DNA from 3 places in the Cupriavidus sp. C2SS-8b genome. Region 2 is predicted to be linked to each of the others. Evidence: predicted binding sites of a transcription regulator. Region 2 holds the regulator's gene; each other region holds the start of a gene.
The links. Region 2 encodes FNR, which switches genes on or off when oxygen is low (the NO sensors DNR and NnrR bind a similar motif). Its sites were predicted from a motif close to TTGATNNNNATCAA; they were not measured.
Positions count from the first base shown of each region.

Region 1: the regulator FNR is predicted to act here: its motif matches at 7,016-7,029, upstream of ACIGJB_RS08195 (universal stress protein).
Region 3: the regulator FNR is predicted to act here: its motif matches at 3,175-3,188, upstream of ACIGJB_RS18580 (universal stress protein).

Region 1 covers NZ_CP172716.1:1,772,372-1,782,285, forward strand. The annotation lists gene ACIGJB_RS08150 (DUF2252 domain-containing protein) at 1-93, shown strand, start outside; gene ACIGJB_RS08155 (universal stress protein) at 165-638, opposite strand; gene ACIGJB_RS08160 (hypothetical protein) at 716-1,066, opposite strand; gene ACIGJB_RS08165 (hypothetical protein) at 1,359-1,715, opposite strand; gene ACIGJB_RS08170 (bestrophin-like domain) at 1,855-2,691, opposite strand; gene ACIGJB_RS08175 (hypothetical protein) at 2,775-3,998, opposite strand; gene ACIGJB_RS08180 (hypothetical protein) at 4,013-4,564, opposite strand; gene ACIGJB_RS08185 (hypothetical protein) at 4,647-5,312, opposite strand; gene ACIGJB_RS08190 (universal stress protein) at 5,446-5,889, opposite strand; gene ACIGJB_RS08195 (universal stress protein) at 5,981-6,817, opposite strand; gene ftsH (ATP-dependent zinc metalloprotease FtsH) at 7,398-9,281, shown strand; gene ACIGJB_RS08205 (hypothetical protein) at 9,295-9,540, shown strand; gene ACIGJB_RS08210 (universal stress protein) at 9,532-9,914, opposite strand, start outside.
Region 2 covers NZ_CP172716.1:2,132,446-2,142,359, reverse strand. The annotation lists gene ccoN (cytochrome-c oxidase, cbb3-type subunit I) at 1-473, shown strand, start outside; gene ccoO (cytochrome-c oxidase, cbb3-type subunit II) at 492-1,154, shown strand; gene ACIGJB_RS09915 (cbb3-type cytochrome oxidase subunit 3) at 1,158-1,322, shown strand; gene ccoP (cytochrome-c oxidase, cbb3-type subunit III) at 1,325-2,239, shown strand; gene ccoG (cytochrome c oxidase accessory protein CcoG) at 2,289-3,761, shown strand; gene ACIGJB_RS09900 (FixH family protein) at 3,845-4,060, shown strand; gene ACIGJB_RS09895 (hypothetical protein) at 4,057-4,302, shown strand; gene fnr (fumarate/nitrate reduction transcriptional regulator Fnr) at 4,349-5,074, opposite strand; gene ACIGJB_RS09885 (sulfite exporter TauE/SafE family protein) at 5,154-5,909, shown strand; gene scpB (SMC-Scp complex subunit ScpB) at 6,457-7,359, shown strand; gene rluB (23S rRNA pseudouridine(2605) synthase RluB) at 7,365-9,188, shown strand; gene rimP (ribosome maturation factor RimP) at 9,468-9,914, shown strand, end outside.
Region 3 covers NZ_CP172717.1:342,491-352,404, forward strand. The annotation lists gene ACIGJB_RS18565 (hypothetical protein) at 34-381, opposite strand; gene serA (phosphoglycerate dehydrogenase) at 631-1,833, opposite strand; gene ACIGJB_RS18575 (hypothetical protein) at 1,973-2,497, opposite strand; gene ACIGJB_RS18580 (universal stress protein) at 2,615-3,070, opposite strand; gene cysK (cysteine synthase A) at 3,291-4,208, opposite strand; gene ACIGJB_RS18590 (LysR family transcriptional regulator) at 4,372-5,298, shown strand; gene tcuA (FAD-dependent tricarballylate dehydrogenase TcuA) at 5,376-6,785, shown strand; gene tcuB (tricarballylate utilization 4Fe-4S protein TcuB) at 6,772-7,980, shown strand; gene ACIGJB_RS18605 (Bug family tripartite tricarboxylate transporter substrate binding protein) at 8,036-9,019, shown strand; gene ACIGJB_RS18610 (cation:proton antiporter domain-containing protein) at 9,062-9,914, opposite strand, start outside.

The sequences.
Region 1 (9,914 bases), 360 kb from region 2:
ACGGAATACTGCTCGCAGAACCGCAGCGATTTCCGAGCCTTCGTCGCTGCGATTCGCGAAGGGCGTATCGAGGCGAAGCTGGACGCAGATTGAGGACCAGGCCGGACGGCGAAGGCCACCGACAACAGGTGCACCGCCACAACCCCACGGCGCGGCGGTGCATCTCACTTCGGCGCCGGGCCGCTGTTGGCTGGCGCTCGTGCGAGCAGAAGTGGCTGGGTGGTCCGCGCCATGACCTTGCGGGCAATCTTCCCCATGCGCGGATGAGAAGCACTGTGGTGTCCATTGTTTCCCATCGCAATCAGGTCGACCGACCACGCATCGGCTTCTGCCGTTATCGCTTCAGCGACGTCTTGCTGAATGCCGGACTTGCCTGACAGGAAGGTGGTCGTGAACCTCACTCCGGCCCGATCCAGGCGGGTGGCGGCTGCCGCTAACACGCCTTCTCCTGCCGTGGTCAGGTTCTCCGCCATTCGAACTGGATCCGCATTGGTCACATCCAGGAACGGACCGTTGTGGTCGAGCACAAAAATGACTTCGACGTCGGCGTCCGAGGCTTGTGCAATCAGGATGGCCTGCTCCAGCGCTGCCTCGGACGCAGCGCCGCCATCGAGGGCTACCAAAATGCGACGGTACATTTGTGACCTTTCTGCTGTAGTCAAAATGGCGATTCGAGCCGGCCAACAGGCAGCAAGACCGGCCCTGCTTCGGTGACTTAGCGCCCTTTCTCCGCGGCTGCCTTCTTCGCGCCATCGGTATAGGGGTCGAACTTGCCGGATTTCGCCCCTTCGCTGTAGGGATCGAACTTGCCGGATCTGGCGCTGCTGGTGTTGGCGTCCGGCGTTGCCCCATTGCCCGCCAGGCCAGCCTTGGTGGACTGCTTCGCCCCTTCGGGATTGGAATCAAACTTGCCGGACTTCGCCTGGTCCTCGCTCTTCGGCTTTGGGGCGTGGCTTCCGCCGTACAGGTCACCACCGTCGGTGTAGTTCTTTTGCGCAAGGACACTTTGCGCGCCAAGAACGCTCAGCGACGCTGCAGCCAGGATGGGGATAATCTTTCGGATCATGGTTATGCTCTCTATGCTGAAGTTGGGTTGGGGTTGGGCGTGGTTTGGTCAGGCCGAGTCGGCGAATGGTGCCGGCCTTCCGTCAAGGCCGACTCTTCGGCGGCGCTCTCCTCCGAGCCATCGTTAGCTGCAACACGCCTGTTTCAACAGTAGCCTGGGCCACGCCCCTGAGCTTGGGCTGGATCAAGTTGGCCGCATGTCGTGCCGTGCGGTGGCCGCGGAAGCGACGCACGCGATCAAGAACCGAAACAAAACGGCCCAAGCGGGCCGTTTTACTTTCTCCTGATCCGGCTTACTGAACCTTGTCGCCAGAGGTCTTCGCACCATCTGTATATGGGTCAGATTTCCCCGTCTTTGCCCCATCGGTGTATGGATCGTATTTGCCGGCTTTTGCCCCCTCGGAATACGGATCGAAACGCTTCTCGGAAGCGTTCAGGCTGGAGCGGGTCGACTGCTTTGCTCCATCGGTGTAGGGGTCGAACTTGCCGGACTTCGCCGCGCCCGAGTTTGGGGATACCTTCTTCGCCGTGTGGCTGCCCCCGTACAGATCGCCGCCGTCCGTGTAGTTTTTCTGCGCGATGGCTGCTTGCGTCACACCGAATGCTGCCAGCCCGGCAATGATCAGGGTCGGAATGGTTTTGTTAAGCATGATGGCCTCTCGAATCGAGGTCGCGCGGCGCCTGCGCACGCCCTTGCGAATGGTGGACGAATACTCTGGCTGATTGACCGAGTTGGCGCTTCCCTTAATAACGTGAACCCGCTTCTCCGGAATTCAAGTCTCAAAGCGGCTATTTGTTCAATGAACCGCTCCAACCCTCCGCGCCGCGCATTTCAGCAGGAGCAATGCCGCTTGGGGACCCCGCATGGACTGAAATCGCCAGACGCATGAGGTTGTACGGCTCCACGCGGATCAGGCCGCCGCGTGGGCTGTCGATATCGGCAATCAGCGCGAAAGAAACGCCAACCACCATGGGCAAGACCAGCAGCAGGTGGCCGGCCGATTCCGCCTTGCGCAGGCCGTATCCAACCAAAGCGTTGCTGCACACCGCCACGACAAGCATCAGCATCCAGGCGGAGCTGGGGATCCGGTTCCACCACGATGACTGGGTATAGCCCTCCGAGTTCAGCACCTCATTCATCCCCGCCACCGCCAACCCCACGATGACGTTCGGATTGGCTGCGGCATTGCGTTCTACAACCGCCCAAAGCCTGGTTTGCAAGGCTGCTGTCGCAGCGTCGGTCTTCTTCAGACTGGCGGCATCATGGTTCGTATAGAAGTCCAGCCGACACCGAAGGTACTCGCGAAGCAGCGCACGCACGGGCTCCGCATCGGCCGCCGGCAACAGTCCCGCGCGGACATATTCCGTACCGATGGCGTTGGCCTCTGCTTCTTCGTAGAGTTTGCGCTGGTCGTAGCGGCTGACCGCCATGGCAAAGCAGAAGCCGATCAGTAGCCCGAGCAGCGTGAGAACGGCTGCCTGAATCACGCCTACGTCCTGCCGTGCATCTGCGGAGGGACTCCTGGGTCCGCGAAAGGCCTTGGCGCCGATCCTTTCGGCCAGCCATAGGACGGTGAACGTGACGACGAAAACCAGCACGGGGTAGTCTTTGATGGTGATATCCATGATTTGCTCACCGTAAACTTGCTTCCTGCAAACGCCCGCAAATGCATCTCGCGCAAGGCTTCCGCCCCTATGCCAAAAAAGGACTACTGGGCGGGAATCGTGATCAGCGGCATGGCTTCTTTGCTGCCCGTATCCACCAGCGTGAAGAACAGCATGACGGCATTGAGCGCGCGCTTGGTACGCAAGTCGCCTTGATCGATCCAGAACCAGTAGTCGCGGTAGCGCACCGTCACATAGGCATCCACGGGCTTGGCCTTGCCGCAACGGATCCGAACGGTTTCGTCGTCGGCCGCCGGTGACGTCCGCGCAACGCCTGGCAACGCGCTCCGCTCGGCCAGATGCTCGTCCGGCACGTCCATGTAGCTGGACAACGCAAGCATGATCTGCAACATGGACCGGCTGTTGACCGACAGTTCGTCGTCCGCGCCGCGAGCCGGCGAGTACCTGAGCACGAAACGTTGCCGGTCGGCGGGCAGCCTCAGCAGCCGGCGAATCTCGTCCACCTTCTCGATCACGCCAGCAGGCATGTCTTCCCTGCGGAAGAAGAGGACGGCCATGGATCCCCGAGTCTTGTCTTCTTCGACACGCATCGCGAAGGCGCCGGCAGCCTGTACCTCGCGCATCAAAGAGATGGCCCGCACAAATTCGGGATCGGCCTCCCGCACCATGCCGGTGGCGGTGGAACGATTACGCACGCCATTGAGCGACTCAACTGTCATGCCAAGCAGGAAGTCGGCGGCATAGCCGCTTTGCAGCATGAAGAAGATGTTGCGCGGATCAATCGGCTCCATCAGTCCGCGCACAAAGCGCTGTCCTGTTGCCGGCGTGTAGGTGATCGTCGGACGGTCCGTATAGACGCCCTGCACGCCCGCCGCGATGAAATCCCCCTGGACCGCGCGTGCGGAAGACAGCGTACCGTTGACCGACACCCCCGCCTGAAGCGAATAGCCGCTGACTACGGAGGCAACATCCACGAACACGGGGAGATCCATGTAGCGAAGCTTGACGATGTTGAGCAGCGTCTGCTGCTTCCATGAATCGGCAATGGCCGCGCTGTAGTCAAAACGGTCGGCGACGATGGTGGTGGGTCCCAACGATGTACACCCCGAAAGCACCCAGACTGATGCTATCGCCACGGCATGCACGAGCGCCGCGAAGCGGACTTCCGTCCGGCTGGTTGCCTGTTTCAGGCAGCTTGCATTGCGGAACGCCGGTGCACGCATGGCAAGAGGGACATCCCCCTCCGGATGAAATGGGTCTTCAGGTAGCGTAGGAGAACGCAGAAGGCGTTCGTTGACGCAGCGCAAGCCGGCAAAGCGTGCTAGAAGCGGAATGAGAGCGAGAGCATCACGACCTGCGCTTCGGCGCCGGGATTGAACCAGTAGACGCCAGCCGTGCAGTCCCGCACCGTGAACTGGAGGAGCGCTCCGGGCCGGATGTCCCTGTCGCCACCATAGATCCGCGTACGCTGCATGACGATACCGAGCCGTACCCACTCGACCGGTCGATAGGCCAGTTCGCTCCAGGCATAGAGGTAGCCGGAACGGCCGGCGTGGGCAGGCAGGTACTCCGCTTCCAGGTAATAGTCCAGCCTGCCCGCGCCTACGCTAGCCTCGAGTCCGGCGACGGGTCCGTGCGCCTCCCCGGCGACCGCGCCGATGATGGGCGTGGCGCTGACACGAATCTTTTCGCCTCCCGAGAAAGTCCAGCCGATGAATGCCGACTGCGAATGCATGGCTTCATAGTTGGCCCTCGCCTCGAGGTGCAGCTGGCCGTGGTCGGCGCTGAAAATGCCACTCGCGTAGCTCGCGGCCTGGCGTGGCATGTTCCAGTAGGCCGTTGCCGAGAAGCTCCACGGGTCAGGTGTGTCCAAACCGGTAGCCGGCGAGCCTGGCGTCTGGGCCTGTACCGCTCCCGCAGCGAACATGGCCACCAGAAGCGGGCGGATCCGCACGTCAACCGCCCAGCGCGATAACCGCCATGGTCAGGGCGACACCCAGAGCCGTCATGCCTAATCCAGCCGGCATGGCTCCGAACCCTGCGTAGTGACCGAGCGCCGCGCCGCCGAGAAACAGCATACCAAGCGTCAACACACGCGAGACCAGCAACGCACTTGGGACATCGCTCATGAGCACGAAAGGCAGTGCCACAGGAAACGTGCTCAAGACCACGATGCAGAAGATGTGCACGGCCCCGCGCAGATCGGCCGAATGCAGGCGCGGGCTTGCCGGCAAGCCCGCCCCGGCAAGCCTCGTGCGAATGGCTTCCAGCTCCGCGTCTGCGGCCAGTGTCTTCATGCCTGGTGGAAGCGCGTCGCGAATAAGGCGGATGCCGGTCGGCCGGTCGGGCGCGTGCTTGATGGCCATGGCGAGCGTGAGCCGCTGCCCTCTCGCGGCGATCGTTCGCACGAGATACATGACCGCATCGACCAGGCCCCACGCCAGGTTGCATCCCAGCGCGGCATGCAGCATGGTCCTGCTCGCGCCGGCGCCGGCACTTGCCGACGAGACCGCGCCGACAAACGTGAGGGCCATGAACAGGCCAAAGCACATCTCGGAAACGCGGTCCACCACGTCCAGCACGGCGCCCCGACCTTCATCCTGGTCCGGCAGGACATCCATCGGATCGGCCGTACTGGCTGCCCTGGCATTGGCCCGCGACGGCGCCATGGATGTTTTCGCCGTAGCTGCCCGCGGGCGCGGCGCAATATCTCCGCGGCGCCGACCGCCGGCGCCCGAGGCACCCGGGCCTGGTTCAGGACGCCGCACCGCCATGTCCGCCTGCCTTGACCAGCAATACGGGCAGGCTGCCGTGGCGCAGCAAGCTTTCCGCAACGCTCCCCATCAATGCCAGACCGATACCCGAGCGGCCATGCGTGCCGGCTACCACGATCTGGGCGCCACGCTCTTCTGCAATCTGCTGGACCTGCTTGCCGAGATCGCCGAGCGCGAGGATCTGGTCGACCAGGATGACGTGGCTGCGCACCTGCTGCGCCTGCGCTTTCGCCTGCGCCTCGGCCAGAAGCTTGTGCCCTGCCCGGACCAGACCTGCACGCACGTCCGGCTCTTCGTATCCGCCATCCACGATATGCACGATGTCCAGCTCCGCGCCGCTCGCAGCGGCCAGCCCGATGGCTTCCTCCAGGCCGCGATCGCTGCAGTGACTCCCGTCTATCGCCACCAGAATCCTTGTATACATTCGCGTTCTCCTGCTGCATGCCTGAACTGAAAGGCGCCATCACTGGGACACCACCGATCCACGTTCCGGCACCGGCGTGCCGATCCGAATTTCAATGCGAGAACAATACCGGCACCGTCATGCACGACAGCAACGTGCGGGTGACGCCGCCGAGCACGAGCTCCCGCATGCGCCCATGGCCGTAGGCACCCATCACGATCAGGTCGGCGTCGAAGTCGGCGGCACGGGACAACAGCAATTCACCGATGGTCAGGTCCGAACCGCCCGGGCCGTGCTCTACCTCCACCGTTACGCCGTGTCGCTCAAGGACCCGCACCGCATGGGCGACGGGCGTGGCGTCCGTACGTGCTTCCTTGGCAGCAGTCTGGGCACACAATATGCGTGCCGCCGCTCCGCCAATGAGCGGCAGCGCGTCATGCAAGGCCCGTGCCGCTTCACGGCTGCCATTCCATGCCACCATCACCCGCGATCCTGTTGTCTTGAACTGCCCGTCATACGGCACCACGATTACCGGCCGCCCGCTTTCCAACAGCAACGCTTCAAGAACCTGGGCAGCAAGCGGGCCTTCTTCCCCATTGGCGTCATACTGGCCAGCGACGATCAGGCCGGCCTCGCGCGACTCACGCAGCACCGTGGAGAGCACATCGTGTTCGGCTGCCCGCCATTCCACGCCTGCGCCAAGAGACTTTGTCATTTCCTGGAACTGGTGCCGGATGCGTTCCCCGACCAGCTTGCGACGCTGCCTGTCCATTTCGATATAGTCGGCGGCGTTGTCCATCAGGTAGAACCATGCAGGATCGGGAATGAAGCTGCCCAGGAGGCCGATCAACGGACAATCATGGGAACTCGCCAGCTGGGTCGCCAGCGCGAGCCGGGTCGTCGTATGCCTGCTGCGATCCAGATGGACCAGAATGCTGCTGTAGTTCATGCTCGCTCCTTATCCTGAGCTTGATACGGATCGGTGCTTCTGCCGGGCTCGTTCACCACCAGCAGTAGAAACAGGTGCCAGTCGGTCAGTGGAAGTCGGGACGTTTCGTGCATGCGGAGATCCTTTCTTGGATCGGGGCCATGAGCCCGGCCAGACCGTTCGCTCACGGTAAATTTAGGCATCCACGAGGAGGTGGGGTTGACAAGCGTCAACCTGCTTCCAATTCCGCAACGGGATCGCGCGCAGTCGAAGCGCGTTTGCCAGGCAGCGGCAGGTGAATCCGGATTCTCGTATCACCTCTGGTCCGCTTCACTACATGTGTGCAGCCGAGCACGTAAGCGCGCTCGCGCGTGTCCACCTGGCCAAAGGACCACGGCTTGCGCGGGCTCGCGGGACCGGAACTTCGCCCGTCGTCATCGCAAATTTCGCGCTGCCGGCATCCCGGGCTAGCCAACGCATGACCATGGCGTGTTACGCCCCTTCCGCGGCCGTTGACGCCGATCAACCTTGGCTCGGCGGCGGGCACTATGTTTGACGAAGCAGCAACCCGTTGAGGTAAGTCCCTACCGTCAATCGAACCATGGAACGCCAGCAAACCGAGTTCTCGCTTTGGTACCTGATTCTCACAACCGTAGCGATACTGATTCTGCAGTTCTACATCGGTGCCGCCAGTATCCAGACGCTGGCTTACAGCGACTTCAAGGCGCTGCTCAAAGCCGAAAAGGTCCGCACCGCCAGCGTTGGGGAGACAGAAATCAGCGGCACTGTCGTCGCAGCCGGACTGGAAGCCGTCCTACCCCGCGAACAAGCCACGGCGCTGCAGAAGTCAGGACGCGCTGAGCACGCGTTCACTACCGTACGCATCAATGACCCCAACCTTTTGTCAGATCTGGACGCCGCACATGTGCGGTACGCAGGTGAAGCCGACAGCAAGTGGATTGGCGCAGTCCTTTCGTGGATCGTACCGGCGCTGGTCTTCCTCGGTATCTGGACCCTGATGATCAAGCGCATGGGCGGCGGCAGGGACGGCTTGCTTGAGATTGGCAAGAGCAAGGCGAAGATTTATCTGCAGCAGCAGACCGGCGTCACGTTCGCTGACGTCGCCGGCATCGACGAGGCCAAGGCAGAGTTGATGGAAGTGGTCGACTTCCTCAAGGCGCCCCAACGCTATCGACGACTAGGCGGCAAGATACCCAAAGGGGTGCTGCTGCTTGGTGCCCCTGGAACCGGCAAGACGCTCCTGGCCCGCGCGGTTGCGGGCGAAGCCGGCGTGCCGTTCTTCAGCATGAGCGGGTCAGAGTTTGTCGAGTTGTTCGTCGGTGTTGGCGCCGCTCGTGTCAGGGACCTGTTTGCCCAGGCAGAACATAAGGCACCCTGCATCATTTTCATCGACGAGCTGGATGCGCTTGGAAAGACCCGCACCCTCAACGTGGCAGGCGGCCAGGACGAGCGAGAACAGACGCTCAACCAGTTGCTCGTGCAAATGGACGGCTTCGACACCAACAAAGGGGTCATCATTATGGCCGCCACCAACCGTCCTGAGATCCTCGACGCAGCGCTCTTGCGGCCAGGCCGGTTCGACCGCCACATCGTGCTCGACCGCCCGGACCTTGGCGGGCGCGAGCAGATCCTGCGCGTCCATGTTCGCAATGTCACGCTCGCCCCTGAAGTCGCTCTGCATGACCTGGCCGCGCGCACACCCGGCTTCGCCGGTGCGGACCTCGCGAACCTTGTCAACGAAGCGGCCTTGCTTGCTGCGCGCAAGAACAAGGCAGCCGTCGACATGGCTGATTTCGACGAAGCGCTCGACCGCATCATCGGCGGCCTCGAAAAGCGCAATCGCGTCATGATCGCACTGGAGAAGCAGACCATTGCCTACCACGAGGCAGGCCATGCACTGGTCGCGGAAAGCCGCGCGCATGCCGACCGGGTATCGCGCATCTCCATCATCCCGCGTGGCGTAGGCGCGCTCGGCTATACACAGCAGACACCGGCGGAGGACCGCTACCTGCTCCGGCGCAGCGAATTGCTTGACAGGCTTGATGTATTCCTGGGCGGGCGTATGGCCGAACAGATTGTCTTCGACGATGTCTCCACCGGCGCCCGGAACGACCTGGAGCGTGCCACCGACATGGCACGCCAGATGGTGACGCAGTACGGCATGAGCAATTCGCTTGGACTGCCATGCTATGAACGCGCCGGCAACAGCTTGTTGCCGATCAGCCCCGCGCTGCCACGGTCTGACCGGGAGTACAGCGAGCGCACGGCACAAATCATCGACGAAGAAGTTCGCCTGATTCTGGCCGAGGCCGCCGAGCGGACCCGCAAGACCTTGTTGGCCCAGCGTCCGGTGCTTGACGCCCTGGCGCAATTGCTGCTCGACAAGGAGGTAGTCGACCGGCCAACGCTGGATACGCTGCTCCAGCGCATGCCAGCGCACGAAACGCGCGCCGAGGCCGCCTGACAGCAAGCCCTTTATGGAACCCCTGTGCCTTGCCGGCTTTGCCACCTATACGGGCTACGTGTTCTCGGCATCCGAGACGGACGGCGATCCCGCTGGGCGATTGGCGCGCTCTTTACGGCCACAGTCGGAGCGGGCCAGCCACTATTTCGATGCGTCTATCGCCGGCCAGTTCGACGTGGCGGATGAAACTGACGCGCTCGAACCGCTTCCCACCCTGCAAGACGTAGGCCCCTCATCGGTGCATTTAGCTTCAGTGTGAAAACAGCACCGGAACCGTCATCGACGAGAGCAATGCACGCGTGACTCCACCAAGGACCAGCTCCCTCATCCGGCCGTGCCCATACGCCCCCATCACAATCAGGTCCGCGCCAAAGTCCGCCGCGCGGGACAGGAGCAATTCGCCAACGGAGACATCTGACCCACTTACGCAAGTCTGGACCTCGACGCTCACGCCATGCCGTTCCAGAACTCGGGTTGCATGGACAACACGGGTCGCATCGGGGCGCGGATCCTTGTCCGTCCTCGCGCACACAATGCACGCGCTGGCGCCCGCTATCCACGGCAGCGCATCATGCAACGCCCGCGCGGCTTCGCGGCTGCCATTCCAGGCGATGATCACCCTTGCCCCCGCCG
Region 2 (9,914 bases):
TCGAAGGCTCGATGATGTCGATCAAGACCGTCAACGCGCTCTCGCACTACACGGACTGGACGATTGGTCACGTGCACTCGGGCGCGCTGGGCTGGGTGGCGATGATTTCGATCGGCTCGCTCTACTACCTGATTCCGCGCCTGTTCGGCGAGAAACAGATGTACAGCGTGCGGCTGATCGAGTGGCATTTCTGGATCGCCACCATCGGCGTGGTGCTCTATATCGCTTCGATGTGGATCGCCGGTGTGATGGAAGGGTTGATGTGGCGCGCCACGCAGCCGGACGGCACGCTGACCTACGCGTTCGTTGAAGCGGTCAAGGCCAAGTACCCGTTCTACCTGATCCGTCTGCTGGGCGGCATCTGCTTCCTGTCCGGCATGCTGCTGATGGCCTATAACGTCGCGAAAACCATCATCGGCAAGCGTGCAGTGGATGCGCCGATCCCGGCCAGCATTCCTGCCTCTGCCCATTGATCCATCAGGATAGAAACGATGTCCGAAAAACAAAGCTTCTTTTCCCACGAAACGCTGGAGAAGAACATCGGCTGGCTGATCATCTGCACGATCCTGGTGGTCAGCATTGCCGGCCTGGTGCAGATCGTGCCGCTGTTCTTCCAGCATTCCACCACCAAGCCCGATGTCGGGATCAAGCCGTATTCGCCGCTTCGGCTGATGGGCCGCGATATCTACATCCGCGAGGGTTGTGTCGGCTGCCATTCGCAGCAGGTCCGTACGCTGCAGGCCGAGACCGAGCGCTATGGCCATTTCTCGACGGCGGGTGAATCGGTCTACGACCATCCGTTCCTGTGGGGCTCCAAGCGCACCGGGCCCGACCTGGCGCGCGTCGGTGGCCGCTACTCCGATGACTGGCAACGCATTCACCTGCGCAATCCGCGCGATGTCGTGCCGGAATCGGTGATGCCGTCCTATCCGTGGCTCGAAAAGGCTCAACTGCCGACCGATGATATCCAGGCCCGCATGCGCGCACTGGTGCGACTGGGTGTGCCGTACACCGAGGCGGAAATCGCCAAGGCGCCTGAAGAGCTCAAGGACAAGAGCGAAGAAGATGCGCTGGTCGCCTACCTGCAAGGATTGGGCACCAACCGTCGCAATGTGCGTGTGGACGCGGCCGCAGCCGCGCCCGCGAAGGAGTAAGTCATGGCGATGCTGACTGCTTTTGCCACGGTCGTGTCGATGGTCGTGTTCCTGGGCATCTGCTGGTGGGCCTGGTCGAATGGCCGGCAAGCCGCCAACCAGGAGTCCGCCATGCTGCCGTTCGCACTGCCTGACGAGACCCACACAACATCGAGCCGGAATACCTAGTCATGAGCGATTTCTTTTCCGATTTCTGGAGCTACTACATCGCTGCCATCGCGCTCGTCGGCATCGTCTGGTGCGTGTGGCTGCTTTTTTCCCAACGCAAGGTCACCAAGGTTGCCAACGCCGGTGATGACACCGGCCATGTCTGGGACGGCGATCTGCGCGAGCTGAACAACCCGTTGCCACGCTGGTGGATGTGGATGTTCCTGCTGGCCTGTATCTTCGGCCTGGTCTACCTGGTCCTCTATCCTGGACTCGGCTCGTATGCGGGCGTGTTGAAAACTTCGACGCAAGTCGAACTGGCCGCGCATCAGCAGGCACAGGAAAAGCTGCAGCACGATGTCTACGCCAAATACCTGAATATGGACGTCAAGCAGGTGGCAGCAGACCCCCAGGCCCGCGAGATTGGCCAGCGCCTGTTCCTGAACTACTGCGCGCAATGCCATGGCTCGGACGCACGCGGCAGCCGGGGCTTTCCGAACCTGACGGACCACGACTGGCTCTATGGCGGTGAACCCGAGACGATCCAGCAGACCATCACGAAGGGCCGCAATGGCATGATGCCGCCGTTTGCCTCGACCATCGATGGCAAGCTCGCAGCGGATGTGGCGCAATATGTGCGATCGTTGTCGGGCCTGTCGTTCGACCCGATCCGGGCATCGCGCGGCGAGAGCACGTTCAAGTCCACCTGTGCGGCGTGCCATGGTGCGACCGGCAAGGGCAATCAGGCCCTCGGCGCGCCGAACCTGTCCGATAACGTGTGGCTGTATGGCAGTTCGGAGGGCAGTATTGTCGAGGCCATCCTGAAGGGCCACAACAACCACATGCCGGCGCACGAAGAGATCCTGACGCCGGAGCGTATCCGTATGCTGACGGCCTATGTCTGGGGCCTTTCCAATACCGGAGGCTCAGGACAATGATCACCGACTCAGGCACGGGGTGCGCCATGGCGTCTGAAGGAGCGCGCGCATGAACGCCCCCGGGACAGAACCTCTGGCCCGCACGGCCGGCCCGCAAGGGCCGGCGTCGTCGCCTGTCGAATCCTCCGACGAAACGCTCTACGAGGTTCGACGCAAGATATACCCCCGCTCGGTGACGGGCGCGTTCTCCAACTGGCGGGTCTGGATGGTACTCCTGACCCAGCTCATCTACTACGGCACGCCCTGGCTGCAATGGAATGGCAGACAGGCCGTGCTGTTCGACCTTGGCGCCCGCAAGTTCTATATCTTCGGACTGGTGCTTTGGCCGCAGGATGTCATCTATCTTGCCGTCCTGCTGGTGATCTCCGCGCTGGCGCTGTTCTTGTTCACGGCCATTGCGGGGCGGCTCTTCTGTGGCTATGCGTGTCCACAGACGGTCTACACCGAAATATTCATGTGGATCGAGCGGCATGTCGAAGGCGACCGTTTCGCGCGGATCCGTCTGGATGGCGATCCGTGGAGCTTGCGCAAATTTCGCCTGAAGGCGACCAAGCACTCGCTGTGGATACTGGTCGCGCTGTGGACGGGCTTCACGTTCATTGGTTACTTCGCGCCGATACGCGAGCTTGGCGGTCAGGTCCTGAGCTTCTCGCTGGGGCCGTGGCAGGCGTTCTGGATGCTCTTTTACGCCTTCGCGACGTGGGGCAATGCGGGCTTCATGCGCGAGCAGGTGTGCAAGTACATGTGCCCGTATGCGCGATTCCAGAGTGTGATGGTCGATCGGGACACCTATGTGGTGACCTACGACGTCGGGCGCGGCGAGCCGCGCGGGAGCCGGTCGCGCAAGGTGGATCATCATCAGGCCGGGCTTGGTGACTGCGTCAACTGCAGCATTTGCGTGCAGGTGTGTCCGACAGGCATTGATATCCGTGACGGGCTGCAGTACGAGTGCATTGGTTGCGGCGCCTGCATCGATGCCTGCAATCAGGTCATGGACAAGATGGACTACCCGCGCGGGCTGATCCGGTACACGTCCGAGAACGCCATGCGCAAGGCACTGTCAGCCGCGGTGGCCCGCAAGCGGCTGGTGCGGCCGCGGACCATCATCTACTCGGTCATCTGGCTGGTGATGGTGGCGGGTTTCGTGGCGTCGCTAGCGCTGCGCACGCCGTTGAAGGTCGACATCATCCGCGATCGCGGGGCGTTGGGGCGTGAGGTGGATGGACGCTGGATCGAGAACGTCTATCGACTGCAGTTGATCAACACCACCGAGGCACCCATGCGCATCAGCGTGCGGGCCGAAAGTGACGATCTGAAGAACCTGACGGTCGAGTACGATCCCGACGCGAAGGCCCTGGCGCCGACGTCGAACAAGCTGGTGCCGATCCGGATTCGCGTGCCGATCGACGATGCCGCGCAAGGTACGCACAAGATCAGCGTGACGGTGACAAGCGAAGGTTCGGGGCAGGGTAGTGCGCAAATCAGGCAATCTACCAGTTTCATCGTGCCGCGCAATTTGTGATGCTAAGGGCGGTGCAGCGCATTGGCGCTGTGCCGGTCCAACCGCGAGCGCCTCGGTGAGGCGCCGACGAAGGGGGCAAGACGATGCAAGAAAGCAATCCGTGGTGGAAGGAGCCGTGGCCGTGGCTGCTGATGAGCGGCCCGTTGCTGGCCATAGTGGCTTGCGGCGTGACCATCTGGCTGGCTTCCACCCATCCTGACCGGCCGGTGGTCGAAGGCGTGTCCCGGCATGGCCTGGTCGTCGAGAAGGCGGAAGGGATCCCTGGCAATGCCAAGGCACCGCAAGCGAGGCGGCCATGAGGCTGCGCTGGCTGATGTGGGTACTGTGGCCGGCGTTCCTGATGGCCGGGGTGGCCACGGCAACGGTGTTTTCTGTGGTGGATCCCGGAGATCTGAATTTCTTCGGCCAGCCGATCGAGGCGTCGCGAGAGGCTATCTATACGATCGGGTTCTTGCTGGCCTGGGTATTCTGCGCGTTGTCCAGCGGACTGACGCTCTACACCATGCCGACGAAGCTCAGCGAAACGGACGAACTGGAGTGATTGGGCTGAAGCGGACCGCCTTGCCAGACAAGGCGGTCAGACCGCCTCAGCAGGAGCGGCTGTAGACTTGCTTGATGCCTTCCATGTCGACGAGCTTGACGTGGCGTTGACGGATCTGGATCAGGCCGGCCTCGGCGAATCGCGAGAACAGTCGGCTGACCGTTTCGAGTTTCAATCCGAGATAGCTGCCGATTTCTTCCCGGCTCATGCGCATGACGAACTCGGTCGACGAATACCCGCGTGCGGACAGGCGCTCTGACAGGTTGATCAGGAACGCGGCAAGGCGCTCTTCGGCACGCATGGACCCCAGCGTGACGAGCATGAGTTGATCATGCGATATTTCCTTACCCATCAGTCGCAGGAACTGCTGCTGCAGCGATGGCAGATCCATGGACAGCGCCTGAAGATCGGCCATGCGTACGACGCATACTTCCGTGTCTTCAAGCGCGGTGGCATCCGAGGCGTGCTGCATTTCACCCAGGCCGTCGAGGCCGACCACTTCGCCAGGCAAATGGAAGCCGGTGATTTGCGAGCGGCCGTCTTCCGTGGTGACATGCGTCTTCAGGGTGCCGAAGCGAATGGCATAAACCGCAGTCAGCGGATCGCCCATGCGGTACAGGGTTTCGCCCTTGTGGACACGGACGCGCTCTTGCACCAGGGTATCCATCTTTTGCAGATCCTGCTGGCTCATGCCCACCGGCAGGCACAGTTGCCCCATGCCGCAAGTGGAGCAACGGGGCGACATCTCGGTGACGGGGATGGATGTTAGCAATTGGAACCTGCAAGGAATGAGCGGCGAGGGCGCAATGCATGCATTTTAACGCGCGATGTGATGCGGTAGGGAGTTGCAATTGACTTTTGGTGTGCTTCTCAGTGTTTTCATGCTTGCCTTGCTGGGGGGCTTTCATTGCGCTGCCATGTGCGGTGGCGTTGCCCTCGCAGTCGAGCAGCGCGCCGCGGGCGTGCCGATTGCCGTGGTGCGGCGTCCCCAAGACTGGCTCCTGGAGTTGCTGGTGATGCATGTCGGCCGGATTTCCACCTACATGCTGCTCGGTGCGATGCTGGGGGCGGTGGGGGCGACGGCCTGGCGTCAGGATTACCTGCCCGTTCAACGGTGGCTATTCGGCGCCGGGAGCGCCATGCTGCTGGTATCTGGCTGGCGCCTGATACGCGGCGAAGCGTTTTCCATCGTGTGGCTGGAAAGGTTTGGCGCGCGCGCGGGGGCCGCCATTGCCGGAAGCTTCGGCCGGCTTCGCCGCAAAACTCCGGCGACGGCGGCGCGAAGCGGTGGTCTGGTGCGCCGCTATGGCATGGGCATGGCGTGGGGGCTCGTGCCCTGTGGCATGGTCTACGGTGCGCTTGCCCTCGCGTTACTGGCCGGCAATGCGCCCTCGGGAGCACTGGTAATGGGCGCGTTCGGGCTTGGCACGTTACCGAATTTGCTGGCGCTATCCAGCTTTTCGGGGCTGCTGCGCGCTTGGGCGCGCCGCCGTTGGGTCAGGATGGGGGCTGGATTGGCGGTCATGGTCTTCGGCGGCCTGGGAATCGGTCGAGCGGTGTTATTGCCACATTCGCTGGCCGAGCATGGTTTCTGCCTGGTGTTTTGAAGCCACCGTGAGGGCGCGGGAGTGCGCGGTGGTTGCAGGCGGATGCGGGAATGCCATACAATCGCCTGCATTGCGGTATCGCGCGGCGTGTTTCCGAGCGGCGCCTGGCAGCCCTTCCAAAAAAGGGGCGCGTCCGGGGTTTCGGGCAATGAGCCGACATTTCGGCGCCGAACCCTTCCGCAGTCCATCCGGTTCATAATATCTGTTCAAAAGTCCGGCTGGCTCTGCGACCGAGGTGCGGTCATTGCTGGCCCTGATCCCGATATTCGTTTTTCTTGCGGCCCAGGCGGACGTTCGCCGGAAGCCATGTCCGCCCATGTGGGCGCGTGCAAGAGGTTCGTGCACTGGTACTTGCCGGTGACCGGGCAATCTCCTGCTGGAACACACCCGGCAAATCGAAGCAAAAGAAGGTGCACGGTCTCGAAGCGAAACGCTTTCGGGTTTGCTGCGCGATGAGATGGCGGTGGCAATCGCACCGTTGAATCCACAATGTCCAGGGCTCCGGATTCGTCCCTGAGCAGGTGCAAAGACAGGCTGCACACCCAACATGAATACCCAAGAGGCGAAGATCGTCCTCGAGACTGCGCTGATCTGTGCGCAGGAGCCCTTGCGCGTGAGCGACCTGCGTCGTCTGTTTGCAGACGATGTCGGCGCGGACACTGTCCGGGTCCTGCTTGATGAGTTGCGCCAGGACTGGCGCCAGCGCGGGGTCGAGTTGGTGGCACTGGCCAGCGGCTGGCGTTTCCAGAGCCGGCCTGAGATGCGGGAATACCTCGATCGGCTCAATCCCGAGAAGCCTCCCAAGTATTCGCGGGCCGTCATGGAAACGTTGGCGATCATTGCTTATCGTCAGCCGGTAACGCGTGGCGACATCGAGGAAATCCGTGGTGTGACGGTTAGCACGGAGGTGGTCAAGAAACTGGAAGACCGCGGCTGGATCGAGGTCATCGGCCACCGCGATGTACCAGGACGACCGGCGCTCTATGCGACCACCAAGGCTTTCCTGGACGATCTGGGTTTGCGTACGCTGGATGAGCTGCCTCCGCTCGAAGACGCCCAGGCGCAATCGCAGGCGGCACTGCTGGACCAGCAGGCAATCGATTTTGAAGAGATGGCAACGGCGCTGCCGGTGGCCGGCGACGAAGAGGCCTTCCCTGAGCCGGAGCCGGTTACGCCGGCTGGTGAGTCGATCGATGCCGCCAAGCTTGCCGGCGCGGCTCCGGCTGCTGGCGGCGAACCCGCTGACGAGGCCGGGGCCGTCGAGCAGGCCAGCGCCGACGCCATGCACGTGGCAGATCTCGCGTCGGCTGTGACCGAGGCAAATGGCTTCCATGCCGAAAGCACGCCGGACAACCAGGAAGGCGGCAATTCATCCAGCGGCAATTCATCCGGCGACGATACTGCGCCGCCGCACGCGAGCGAGCACGATGATGAGCGCGTGCCCAACTGAACCATATGCAACATCCGATAGTGAATACTTTGTCTGATTCCGTTGAACAAGACACCCGGTCAGCCGGGACACCGGCTGCCGACGGCGCAGCAGAATCCGGGTCAGGCACCGATACGGCGCCGCGCCGGAAAGGGCTGAGACGCGGCTTGCGCAACCTGGTGGCTTCGCGCCGGCAGGGCGGGCAGGACCGAGACGGCAATCGCGCCGAAGGAGCCGAGTCTGGCGCCCAGGCTGATGCGGGCGAGAGCAGGCCTGCCGGCGAACCCGGCGGTCGTGCGGCCCAGCGTGGCCGCGGCAAGCGCAAACCGAACCGGGCGGAAAATGCGCCGGCCCGGGAAGGCGGCCAAGCTGGACAGGAACGCGGCGACAAGGGCGAGCAGGCAGGCCGCAAGCGCAAGCCGCAGGGCCAGCGCACTGCCAGGGCCACGCCGGAAGGCGACGCCCAGTCGACGGGTCGGCAGCAGGGTCCGCGCAAGGGTGGGCAGCCGCAACGGAAGGGGCCGGCTGGTCCCGAGAAGGCGGCCGCGAGCAGCGAGGACTTGTTCCGCTTCGTTATCTCGGATCAGTACGACCAGGAAGATACGGTTATCCCCCGCACCAAGGCCAAGCCGGTGCGCGAACTGTCCGCGGACGACGATGCGCCGAAGCTGCATAAGGTCCTGGCTGAAGGCGGCCTGGGCTCGCGCCGCGAAATGGAAGAACTGATCTTGCAGGGCCGCGTTTCCGTTAACGGATTGCCCGCGCATATCGGCCAGCGGATCCTGCCGGCCGATCAGGTCCGGGTGAATGGCAAGCTGATCCATCGCAAGATTTCTTCCAAGCCTCCGCGCGTTCTGCTTTACCACAAGCCGGCCGGCGAGATCGTGAGCCAGTCGGATCCCGAGGGCCGTCCGACCGTGTTCGACAGCCTGCCGCGCATGAAGACCGGCAAGTGGGTCGCGGTGGGCCGCCTGGATTTCAATACCGAAGGCCTGCTGATCTTTACGACTTCGGGCGACATTGCCAATCGCTTCATGCATCCCCGCTATGGCGTGGAGCGCGAATACGCGGTGCGTACGCTGGGTGAGTTGGCGGAAGCCGATCGCCAGCGCCTGCTCCATGGCATCAAACTCGATGACGGCGAGGCCAATTTCCTGCGCATTGCCGATGGTGGCGGCGAAGGTGTGAACCAGTGGTATCACGTGGCGCTGACCGAGGGACGTAATCGTGAGGTGCGCCGCATGTTCGAAGCGGTGGGCCTGACGGTGTCGCGCCTGATTCGCACGCGTTACGGGCAGTTCCTGCTTCCGCGCGGCCTGAAGCGTGGCCGTTGGCAGGAGCTGGAGGCGACGGAAGTCAGGACGATGATGGATGCCATCGGCCTGAAGGTGCCGGGCAGGGGTGAGCAGCAGGGTGGCAAGGGCATGACCAAGGTCGGTGGGCGCAAGCAGCGCACCGAGGCGGCAATTGCCGGCATGCCCATGCATACTGGTATGGATGGCCTGCCGCGCGTCGATAAGGGCGGCGCGGGCCGCGGCCAGCCCGATCCGATGCGGACGTCGATGGGCTACATCAGCCACGGCCCCACCGTGCTGACGTCCCACGCCGCTAATCTGGGCGGCGGGCGCGGACAGGGTGGCGGACGCTCGGGCGGCGGCGGTCGTGGCGGTGCGGGTGGCGCGGGCCTCGGTGGCCAGGGCCGACCTCAGCGCCGCGGTGGCGATGTCAATGGCAATGTGATGCCGAAGGCTGCAAAGGGCGGTGGCGGTAATCGCTCGGGACGCAGCAAGGGTGGCGCCGCCGGTGGTGGTGGCGGCACCCGGGGCGGTAATCGCGGCGGTAACCGCTAAGCGGTAGCCCTGGCGGCGATTCGCTGCCGGGGCTCGATCAGGCGCCGATACATGCCCTTTTGCCTTTTGGACATAATCTGCGTATAATTAAAGTCTATTCAAAAAGTCATCCTCCCAGAGGATGGGCGAATGATGGGCATTGCGCCCATTTTTTTTTGGTTCGCCCGTTTGACGCATGTGCGCCGGAGGCTGACTGGCAGGTGGCTGTGCCCATGTCGTCCCAGGCGGGGCAGGCAAGCCAGCCTGTCCTGGTGTTGATGGCCATTACTTGGGAATACAGTGCATCTGGCAGATTTGATCGAAACCACCCTTAACGGCATGGGATACGAGCTGGTTGAGCTCGAACGTGCTCCGGCCGGACTGTTGCGTGTCTATATCGATCAGCCTGAAACCGGCATCGTCATCGAGGATTGCGAGAAGGTGAGCCGGCAGTTGACGCACGTGTTGACCGTCGAGAATGTCGATTACGAACGGCTTGAAGTCTCCTCGCCGGGGTTGGACCGGCCGCTGAAGAAGCTAGCCGACTATGCCCGCTTCGCCGGGGCGGAAGCGCGCGTGACGCTGCGCCTGCCCGTCAATGGGCAAAAGAACTTCACAGGCATTCTGCAAGAGCCGACGGGTGAGGCTGGCGCCGAGAAGGTTGGCCTGGAGTTCGAGGGCAAGGACGGTCCGGCGCTGCTGGAGTTCACGGTATCTGATGTCGACAAGGCACGCCTGGTGCCGGTA
Region 3 (9,914 bases), on a different replicon from region 2:
GGGGAAGCGCCATGCGCGACCCCGACGGCGGCTTTACAGGTAGGTGGCTACGACGATGTAGGCGTTGCCCCGGCTGCCGGCAAGCCGCTCCAGTTTCAGCCGGGCGGCGCCGACCCGGGTGCTGGCCTGTTTTCCGGCAGTCGCCGCGTTGAGATCCGTGCTGACAGGCCCGCTGCCGGGTGACATGCAGGTGGCGTGCACCACCTGAGCCCCGGTCTCGAATCCGCAAGAGGGTTCCGTAATGGCTCCCCGGAAAGTGATGGTGCCGGATTGCGCGGCCGCGGAGCCGGCGATGCCGGCGGCGAGCCACAACGATAGTCCGAACCGGCGTGCCCATGCCGGCACGCGCCTTTCTCTTCCGTCCATATCGAACTCCCTCATGTGGATGCCACCCGGCCACTGCCGCGTGGCACGAAGCGCAACTGCGTCTCAGTCGCTCCTGTCCCGGATAGCGGTTTGATAGGGCGTGGCTTTAGCAATTCCCTCAAAAATATTACAAATTTGTCACTTCGAAGGGTGCGAGGCGGGCATGCGCGCACCAGGTCGCTATCCGCTATCGAGTCCCAGGCCTTGCCTGCGGCCGGATAGCGGATGAGGTGGAATGTGGACGGTCGGGTGAGGCGGCGGGACTTACCGGACCAGCAGGCGCGAACGCACGAAGCCGGCGTGGGTGCGCAAGGCCCCCATCAGCGCGTCGGACGGCACCCGGTCGAGGTCCGTAACGACGTAGCCGGTATGGCCGCGCGTCTGCAGGTGCTGGCCGTTGATGTTGACGCCGTCCTGTGCCAGCAGCGTGTTGAGGGCGGCCAGCGCACCGGGCGCGTTGCTGTGGATATTGAGCAGCCGTGCCGGCGCGTGCAGCGGACCGGGATCCACCTCCGGGAAATTCACCGCGCCGATGGTACCGCCGGTGGTCAGGTAGTGCAGCAGCTTGGCGGATACCTCGGTGCCGATGTTCTCCTGTGCTTCCTCGGTGCTGCCGCCGATATGCGGTGTCAGCAGGACGTTGGGCAGTTGCTGCAGCGGGCTGGTGAACGGATCGTTGTTGGTCTTCGGCTCTTCGGGGAAGACGTCGATCGCCGCACCGCCGAGGTGCCTGGCGCGCAGCGCAGCCGCCAGGGCATCGATGTCGACCACGGTCCCGCGTGAGGCATTGATCAGGATCGCGCCAGGCTTGAAGCGCGCGAGCACGTCAGCGTCGATCATCTTGCGCGTGCGTGCCGTGGCGGGAACGTGCAGCGTGACCACGTCCGCCTGCGACACAGCCTCTTCCAGTGTGCCGGCCGCGCGCGCCGAGCCGAGCGACAGCCTGGCCAGCACGTCGTAGTACACCACGCGCATGCCCATCGACTCGGCCAGTACGCCGACCTGCGAGCCGATATTGCCGTAGCCGACGATGGCGATGGTCTTGCCGCGCGCCTCGAACGCGCCGCTGGCGCCCTTGGCCCACTTGCCGGCATGCGCGAGCGCATTTTTCTCGGGTATCTTGCGCAGCAGCATCACGGCTTCGGACACGACCAGCTCGGCCACCGAACGCGTGTTGGAGAACGGCGCATTGAAGACCGGAATGCCTGCCGCCGTCGCGGCGTCCAGGTCGACCTGCGAGGTGCCGATGCAGAAGCAGCCGACGCTGAGCAGCTCCGGCGCGCTGCGGATGTCGTCCGCGCGCAGGTGCGTGGCGGAACGGATGCCCACCAGGTCATGGCTGGACAGCACCTGGCGCAGTTCGTCGCCGGCCAGCGCGCCGCTGCGGTGTTCGACCGTCAGGCCGGCTTCGCCCAGGCGCGCCGTGGCGCTTGGGTGGATGTTTTCAAGCAGGATCGCAGTAGTCACGTTCAGGTTCCGCGCAAGAAGAGATCAGGGAAGGCGCGCGCAGTCTTTGCTGCGTCGCGGCAAGGTCTATTCTGCGCGAAAACGCCGCCGCAGTCCGGGAGCCCCTTCCGCCAGCATTGGCTCCCTTGGGGCGCGACGGCTAGCGCGAGCGCCCGCGGCGGTCGCCGCCGAGCGGGTCGACGATGATCATGGTCTGCTGCAGCACGCCGCTGTCGTCGAAGTAGCAACTGAAATGCGCGGTCTGGTAGCCGCCCTGGAACATCCGGTAGCTCCAGGCCTCGCGCTTCATCAGCGGGTAATACTGGATAGGTTCGCGCGGCTTGCCGAAGCGCTCGAGCACATCCTGCTTGGTCCAGGCACCGATCTTGGCCTGATAGATTTCGGCTTCCGTCAGCATCTGCCGATAGCTCACCAGTTTGCCGGTGGCGTCAAAGTCCGCCGCGTAGACCGCATGACCGAGCGGCTGCTGGGAGTAGAGCCAGCGCGACGTGCCATTCGGGAAACGGAAGGTATCGGTGGGCTCGCCGAATGTATTGCGCACGGCGCTCTGGTCGCTGCCGACCAGCCGCTGGCCGGTCTGTTCCGGTTGCAGCGCCGAGCAGCCGCTCAGGATCAGGGCTGCGACGCACGCCAGGGAGGCCACGTATGCCAGGCGGATTCTCATCAAGGGCTCCAGGCGGGGAGATCCCGCATGGCCGGATTGTCCGGCCAGTGGAGCAAAGTGCGCAATAGGCCCGCGGCGCCGCGTCGCCGCGGGAAGGCGGCGCGCGGACCGGGTGCGCTAGCCTTCGACTTCGCTGCGGATCAGCAGCACCGGCCGGCTGGACTTGCTCACCACGCCTTCGGAGACGCTGCCCATCAGCAGGCGCCGCACGCCACGCCGGCCATGCGTGCCCAGCACGATCAGGTCGGCGCTCCACGCATCGGCCTGGGCGACGATGGTCGCGGAGATCTGGCCGGGCGCCACTGGCTTCTCCACAAGCTGGGTCGTATGCCTGATGCCGGCCGCCTCCAGCTTGTCCTCGGCCTCCGTCAGGACCTTGCGGCCGAAGGTGCGGATGCTTTCCATCAGGGCCCTGGCGTCGAAGTAGGCGACATCGAAGAATGCGTCGCTGTCATCAGCCACGAACAAGGCCTTGACCTCCGCGCCGGTGGCCGTGGCAAGGGTGATGGCCTGGCTCAATGCGAGATCGGAAGACTGGCTGCCATCTACGGCTAGCAGGATGCGCTGATACATGGGGAAACCTCCGGTGAGTCGTGGCGAGTGGTCGGAGCGGCAAATCGGAAGAGGCACCGCGTTGGCCCTTCTGATCCAGCGTAGTCGCCGCGGGCGATGGCAGCTTGACCGGCATCAAGACTTGGACGCACCGGGGCGAGCGGAGATCTGCTGCCGCGGGATCCGATGGAGCGCACTAAACCGTGCACCGGCGTTGCCTGCCGGTGCACTCACGCCCGCCTCAGGCGGGCAGGAAACCCTCGACCGTCAGGTAGCGCTCGCCGGTGTCATAGTTGAAGCCCAGCACGCGTGCGCCGGCCGGCAACTCGGATAGCTTGCCGGCGATCGCGGCGAGGGTGGCACCCGACGAAATGCCGACCAGGATGCCTTCTTCGCTGGCGCAGCGGCGCGCCATGTCGCGGGCCGGTTCGGCATCCACCTGGATCACGCCATCGAGCAGGCCGGTCTTGAGGTTGGCCGGGATAAAGCCGGCGCCGAGGCCCTGGATCGGATGCGGTGCCGGTGCGCCGCCGGAAATCACCGGCGAAGCCGACGGCTCTACGGCGAATACCTTGAGCTGTGGCCACTTCTGCTTGAGCACCTGCGCGCAGCCGGAAATATGGCCGCCCGTGCCGACACCGGTAATCAGCACGTCGAGCCCTTCCGGGAAATCCTCCAGGATTTCCTGGGCGGTGGTACGCGCATGGACTTCGATGTTGGCCGCGTTCTCGAACTGCTGGGGCATCCAGGCGCCGGGAATGGCGGCGATCAGTTCCTCGGCGCGGGCGATCGCGCCCTTCATGCCTTTTTCGCGCGGGGTCAGGTCGAAGGTCGCGCCATAGGCCAGCATCAGGCGGCGGCGTTCGAGGGACATGCTGTCGGGCATCACCAGGATCAGCTTGTAGCCCTTGACCGCGGCCACCATCGCCAGGCCGATGCCGGTATTGCCCGAGGTCGGCTCGACAATGGTGCCGCCCGGCTTAAGCACGCCACGGCGTTCGGCATCTTCCACCATCGACAGCGCGATGCGGTCCTTGATCGAGCCGCCTGGGTTTGACCGTTCCGATTTGATCCAGACTTCGTGGCCATTGCCGAACAGCCGGTTGATGCGGATATGCGGCGTATTGCCGATGGTTTCCAGGATGTTGACTGCCTTCATGTTTCCTCCAAGGGGGCGCAGCGTCATGGCGCTGCGCGAATGCGAACCAACCGGGATTCTATTGAAGTTTACGGGGTGTTCGTGGCGTTCACGGATAATGATCACGGGCCGCTGCCACGGATCGTCCGCGTGCCTTGAAGGGAACTGGTTGAGAGGAGGGCGGATGGAGCTAAGGCAATTGCGGTATTTCCTGCAGGTCGTCGAACTCGGCAGCATGGGGCAGGCCGCCCAAAAGCTTGGCGTGGTCACATCGGCCCTCAGTCAGCAGATCAGCCGCCTGGAGGGCGAGCTTTCCACGCGCCTGCTGCGGCGCACTTCGACGGGCGTCGTGCCAACCGACGCCGGACTGGCATTCTGGCGGCAGGCACAGCTGGCCGTGCGCCATGCCGATGACGCGGTGCGTGCCGCCCAGCTCGCCAGGCTCTCCGGCCACGTCAGCGTAGGCATGGCGCCAAGCACCATCAGCGTGCTGGGCCTGCCTTTCATGCAGGCCATGCGTGAGCGCTATCCCGACATCCGGCTGCATCTCGTGGAAAGCCTGTCCGGCAACCTGGCGACGATGATCGGCACCCGCCAACTTGACCTAGCCGTCCTGTTCCAGGCCGAAGGCCATCACCGCTGGAGCCTCGCGCCGCTGCTGACCGAGCGCTTGTTCCTGATCAGCCGTGATGACATGCCCGGTCTGCCGGCGGGCAAGACAGCAAGGCTCGCGCAACTGCGCGGGCTTCCGCTGATCCTGCCCAGCAGCCCGCACGGGCTGCGTTCCGTGCTCGATGCCGCCTTCGCTCGGGGCCGCCAGCAGCCCAACGTGGTGGCGGAAATCGATGGCCTGGCCATGCTGATGGATGCCGTGCGCGCGGGCCTTGGCGCCACGGTGCAGCCTGGCGCGGCGGTTGCGCGCCTGGGCGGCGAGCCCTTGGTGATGATCCCCATCGCCGACACCGCGGCGCGGCGCCCGAACCTGTTGGCGAGCCTGTCGGACGATGAGTTGTCTCCGGCGGGCCTGGCCGCGCGCGGCACCCTGGCCGCCGTGGCGCGCGATCTGGTGCGCGAGCGCCGCTGGCCCGGGGCAGCCCTTCACGATTCGTAAACACCCGTTGCCCGATCCCTTCTGGCGGGAGATCGGGCCGCTCAGTACAGTCGCCGTAAATCACGGAGACTGTACTGATGTGGGACGTACTCGTAATCGGCGGGGGCAACGCCGCCCTATGCGCCGCACTGATGGCGCGCGAGGCCGGCGCCAGCGTGCTGATGCTGGAGGCCGCCCCAAAGGCCTGGCGCGGCGGCAATTCCCAGCACACGCGCAACCTGCGCTGCATGCACGATGCGCCGCAGGACGTGCTGGTCGACAGCTACCCGGAAGAGGAGTACTGGCAGGACCTGCTCAAGGTCACCGGCGGACTCACCAATGAGGCACTGGCGCGGCTGGTCATCCGCGCATCGTCGACCTGCCGCCCGTGGATGCGCCGCCATGGCGTGCATTTCCAGTCGCCGCTCTCGGGAGCGCTGCACGTGGCCCGCACCAATGCCTTCTTCATGGGCGGCGGCAAGGCGCTGGTCAATGCCTACTACCGCAGTGCCGAGGCCATGGGCGTCCAGGTCCGATACGAGACACCGATCGATGCCATCGAACTCGACAGCAGTCGCTTCGTGGCCGCGCGCAGCGGCGACCAGCGTTTCGAGGCGCGCGCGTGCGTGCTGGCTGCGGGCGGCTTCGAATCGAATCGAGAATGGCTGCGCGAAGCGTGGGGCCAGAACGAGCGCGGCGAATGGCCGGCCGACAATTTCCTGATCCGCGGCACGCGCTTCAACATGGGTGTGCTGCTCAAGCACATGATCGAGTCCGGCGCGGACGCGATCGGCGATCCGTCGCAGTCGCACTGCGTGGCCATCGACGCGCGCGCGCCGTTGTATGACGGCGGCATCTGCACGCGCATCGACTGTGTATCGCTGGGCGTGGTGGTCAATCGCGATGCCGAGCGCTTCTACGACGAGGGCGAGGACTTCTGGCCCAAGCGCTACGCCATCTGGGGCCGCCTGGTGGCCCAGCAGCCCGGCCAGATCGCCTACTCGATCATCGATGCCAAGGCCGTGGGCCGCTTCATGCCACCGGTGTTTCCCGGCACGACGGCCGATAGCCTCCCTGAACTGGCCCGCAAGCTGGGTCTGCCCGAGCAGGCCTTCGTGGACAGCGTGGCGGCCTACAACGCCGCCTGCCGCAACGGCACCTTCGACCACACGACGCTGGATGACTGCCGCACGGAAGGCCTGCTGCCGCCGAAGACGCACTGGGCACGCCCCATCGACACCGCGCCGTTCTACGGCTACGCGCTGCGCCCGGGCATCACCTTTACCTACCTTGGCCTGAAGGTCGACGAGCACGCCGCGGTCCATTTCAACGGAGAGCCCAGCGACAACCTGTTCGTAGCGGGCGAGATGATGGCCGGCAATGTGCTGGGCAAAGGCTATACGGCCGGGGTCGGCATGTCGATCGGCACGGCGTTCGGCCGCATCGCGGGCACGCAGGCGGCACGGGCGGCCGCACAATCGAAAGGAGCACAACGTGAAGCAGCTTGAAGCGCTGGTACGCGAGGCCGGCGAAGAAGCCGCAGGCGGCATTGCCCGGCAAGGCGCCGATGGCAGGAAAACCATCCCCATCCGCGTACTGCCCCTCAGCGGCAACGAAGCCGAGGTAGCCCGGCAAATGCAGATCTGCAATGCCTGCCGCTACTGCGAGGGCTTTTGCGCGGTGTTCCCCGCCATGACGCGGAGGCTTTCCTTCGGCAAGGCGGACGTGAACTACCTGGCCAACCTGTGCCACAACTGCGGCGCCTGCTATCACGCCTGCCAGTACGCACCGCCGCATGAATTCGCGGTGAATGTCCCGCAGGCCATGGCGCGGGTCCGCGGCGAGACCTATGCCGAGTACGCATGGCCGGCGCCGCTGGGCGCGCTGTACCGGCGCAATGGCCTGACCGTGGCACTGGCACTCGCCTTCGGCCTGGCGCTGTTCCTGCTGCTCGTCATCGCGCGGCAGGGATCGCTGTGGCACGCGCCGCTGGCCGGCAACTTCTACGCGATCTTCCCGCACAACATGATGGCCGCGATGTTCGGCGCGGTCTTTGGCTTTGCGGTGCTGTCGCTGGGCATCGGGGTGCGGACGTTCTGGCGCGACGTGTCGCCGGGGAGAGCCACCTCGCCCGCCATCGGCGAAGCCGCCCGCGACGCGCTCACGCTTCGGTACCTGGACGGCGGGCACGGCCAGGGCTGCAACGAGCAAGATGATCGTTTCACGCTGGCACGCCGACGCTTTCACCACCTCACGTTCTACGGCTTCATGGCGTGCTTTGCATCGACCGCGGTGGCCACGCTGTACCACTATTTCCTGGATCTGCATGCACCTTATCCGGTGGCCAGCCTGCCCGTGCTGCTGGGCATGGCCGGCGGCATCGGGCTGCTCGCCGGCCCGGCCGGGCTCCTGTGGCTGAACCTGCGGCGCGATCCGGCCCGCGGGGATGCGGCCCAGCGCCCCATGGATCGCGGCTTCATCGCGCTGCTGCTGCTCACCGCGGCTTCCGGCCTGGCCTTGCTGGCTGGCCGCGATACCGGTGCCATGGCCATGCTGCTGGCCGTGCACCTGGGCGTGGTGATGGCGCTTTTCGCCACGCTGCCGTTCGGCAAATTTGCACACGGCATCTACCGTTGCGCGGCGCTGCTGAAGTCCGCCATCGAAAAGCGCCAGCCCAATGCGTTGCAGCTCGGCTCGGACTGAAGCTCAACGCTGCGCCACCAACAAGAAAACCATCTATCCCCAAGGAGACCGTCCAATGACCAACACCGTTCGCCGCACTGCCCTGGCCTGCCTGCTCGGAGCGGGCCTGGCACTGTCCGGCCTGGCACCCGCCGCCGCCCAGAGCTGGCCCGACAAGCCTGTCACCCTCGTCGTGCCGTTCGCCTCCGGCGGCACCACAGACATCATCGCCCGCACCATCGGACAGAAACTCGGCGAGGCCCTGCACCAGCCCGTGGTGGTGGACAACCGCCCCGGCGCCGGCGGCACGCTTGGCGCGGCCAACGTCGCGCGCGCCACGCCGGATGGCTACACGGTGCTGCTGGCCACCGTGGCGCATACCATGGCGCCCGGCATCTACAAGTCGCTGCCCTACGACTTCACGCGCGACCTGGTGCCGGTTGGCCTGGTGGCGCTGACGCCCAATGTGCTGCTGGTCAGCCCGTCGCTGCCCGTGAAATCCGTGGCGGAGCTGATCGCCTATATCAAGTCCCATCGCGGACAGGTCAACTACGGCTCCGCCGGACCGGGCAGTACCGAGCATCTGTCGGGGGAACTGTTCCGGTCCATGACAGGCACGGACATCGTCCACGTCCCATACAAGGGGGGCGCACCGATGATGACCGACCTGATCGCCGGGCAGATCCAGATGGCCATTGAAACCAGCCCTTCGGCCGCGCCCCATGTCCGTTCGGGCAAGGTCAGGGCGCTGGCCGTCACCACCGCGAAACGTTCCCCGGCCTACCCGGGCGTGCCCACACTGGAGGAAAGCGGGATCAAGGGTTACGAGGTGACCACCTGGTTTGCGCTGATGGCGCCGCGCGGTACGCCCGCCGCGGTGACGCAGCGGCTGGGCACGGAGCTGGCGAAGGCGCTGAAGCAGCCGGATGTGCTGAAACGCTTCGAGGAGCAGGGCGTGACCGCTGGCGACATGACGCCGGCGCAACTGGGCGATTTCATCGGCAAGGAGACGCTGCGGTGGACGAAGGTGGCGAAGTCGTCGGGTGCCGCCGCGGATTGATGGCGGGGTCGCAATGCCCCGCGCGTTTTCAAGTCCTGTAGCTCAGGCCGCATGGCCCGCGGCGTGAACCTGCGGCCCTGGCGCAAAGCGCTCCAGCACATGGGCGGTCATGCCCCTGGCCAGTTCCTCCTCGCCATAGAAGACCGTGCCGATCTCTTCCTTGCGCAGCATGACCGATTCGTCCTCGTTGTGCGTGCGCAGGACGACCTCGATCGACGGATTGAGCGTGCGCGCGATGCTCGCCATCTGGCGCACATCGATCGGATCGGCAATGGCCACCACCAGCATCGCGGCGCGCGCGATATGGGCCTGGATCAGGACGGCGGGCTCGGAGGCATTGCCGGAGACCGCCGCGATGCCGCGATTGCGCAGGCTTTCCACCAGCTCCCGGTTTTGCTCCGCGACCACATACGGAATGCCGCGCCCCTGCAGCGCACTGGCAATGCGCCGGCCCACGCGGCCATAGCCGACCAGCACCACCTGGCCTTCCAGGTACTTGCGCTCGGTGCTCATCGGCAGTTCGGCGTAGGGGTCGCCGCGCTGCTCCAGGCCCCGGGCCAGTGCCGAGCGCTTGAGGATCCAGCGCCGGAACGGTTCGTTGACGGCGAACAGCACCGGGTTCAGCGCGATCGAGATCAGCGCGGCCGCCAGCACCAGGCTCATGCCATCGGCCGGCAGCAGCCCGAGCGACAGGCCCAGGCCGGCCAGGATGAACGAGAACTCGCCGATCTGCGCAAGGCTGGCCGATACCGTCAGCGCGGTATTGAGCGGATAGCGGAAGGCCAGCACGAGCCCGAAGGCCGCAGCCGATTTGCCCAGGATGATGATCGCCACGGTGGCCAACACGTGCAGCGGCTGCTCGATCAGGATCGCCGGCTTGAACAGCATGCCGACC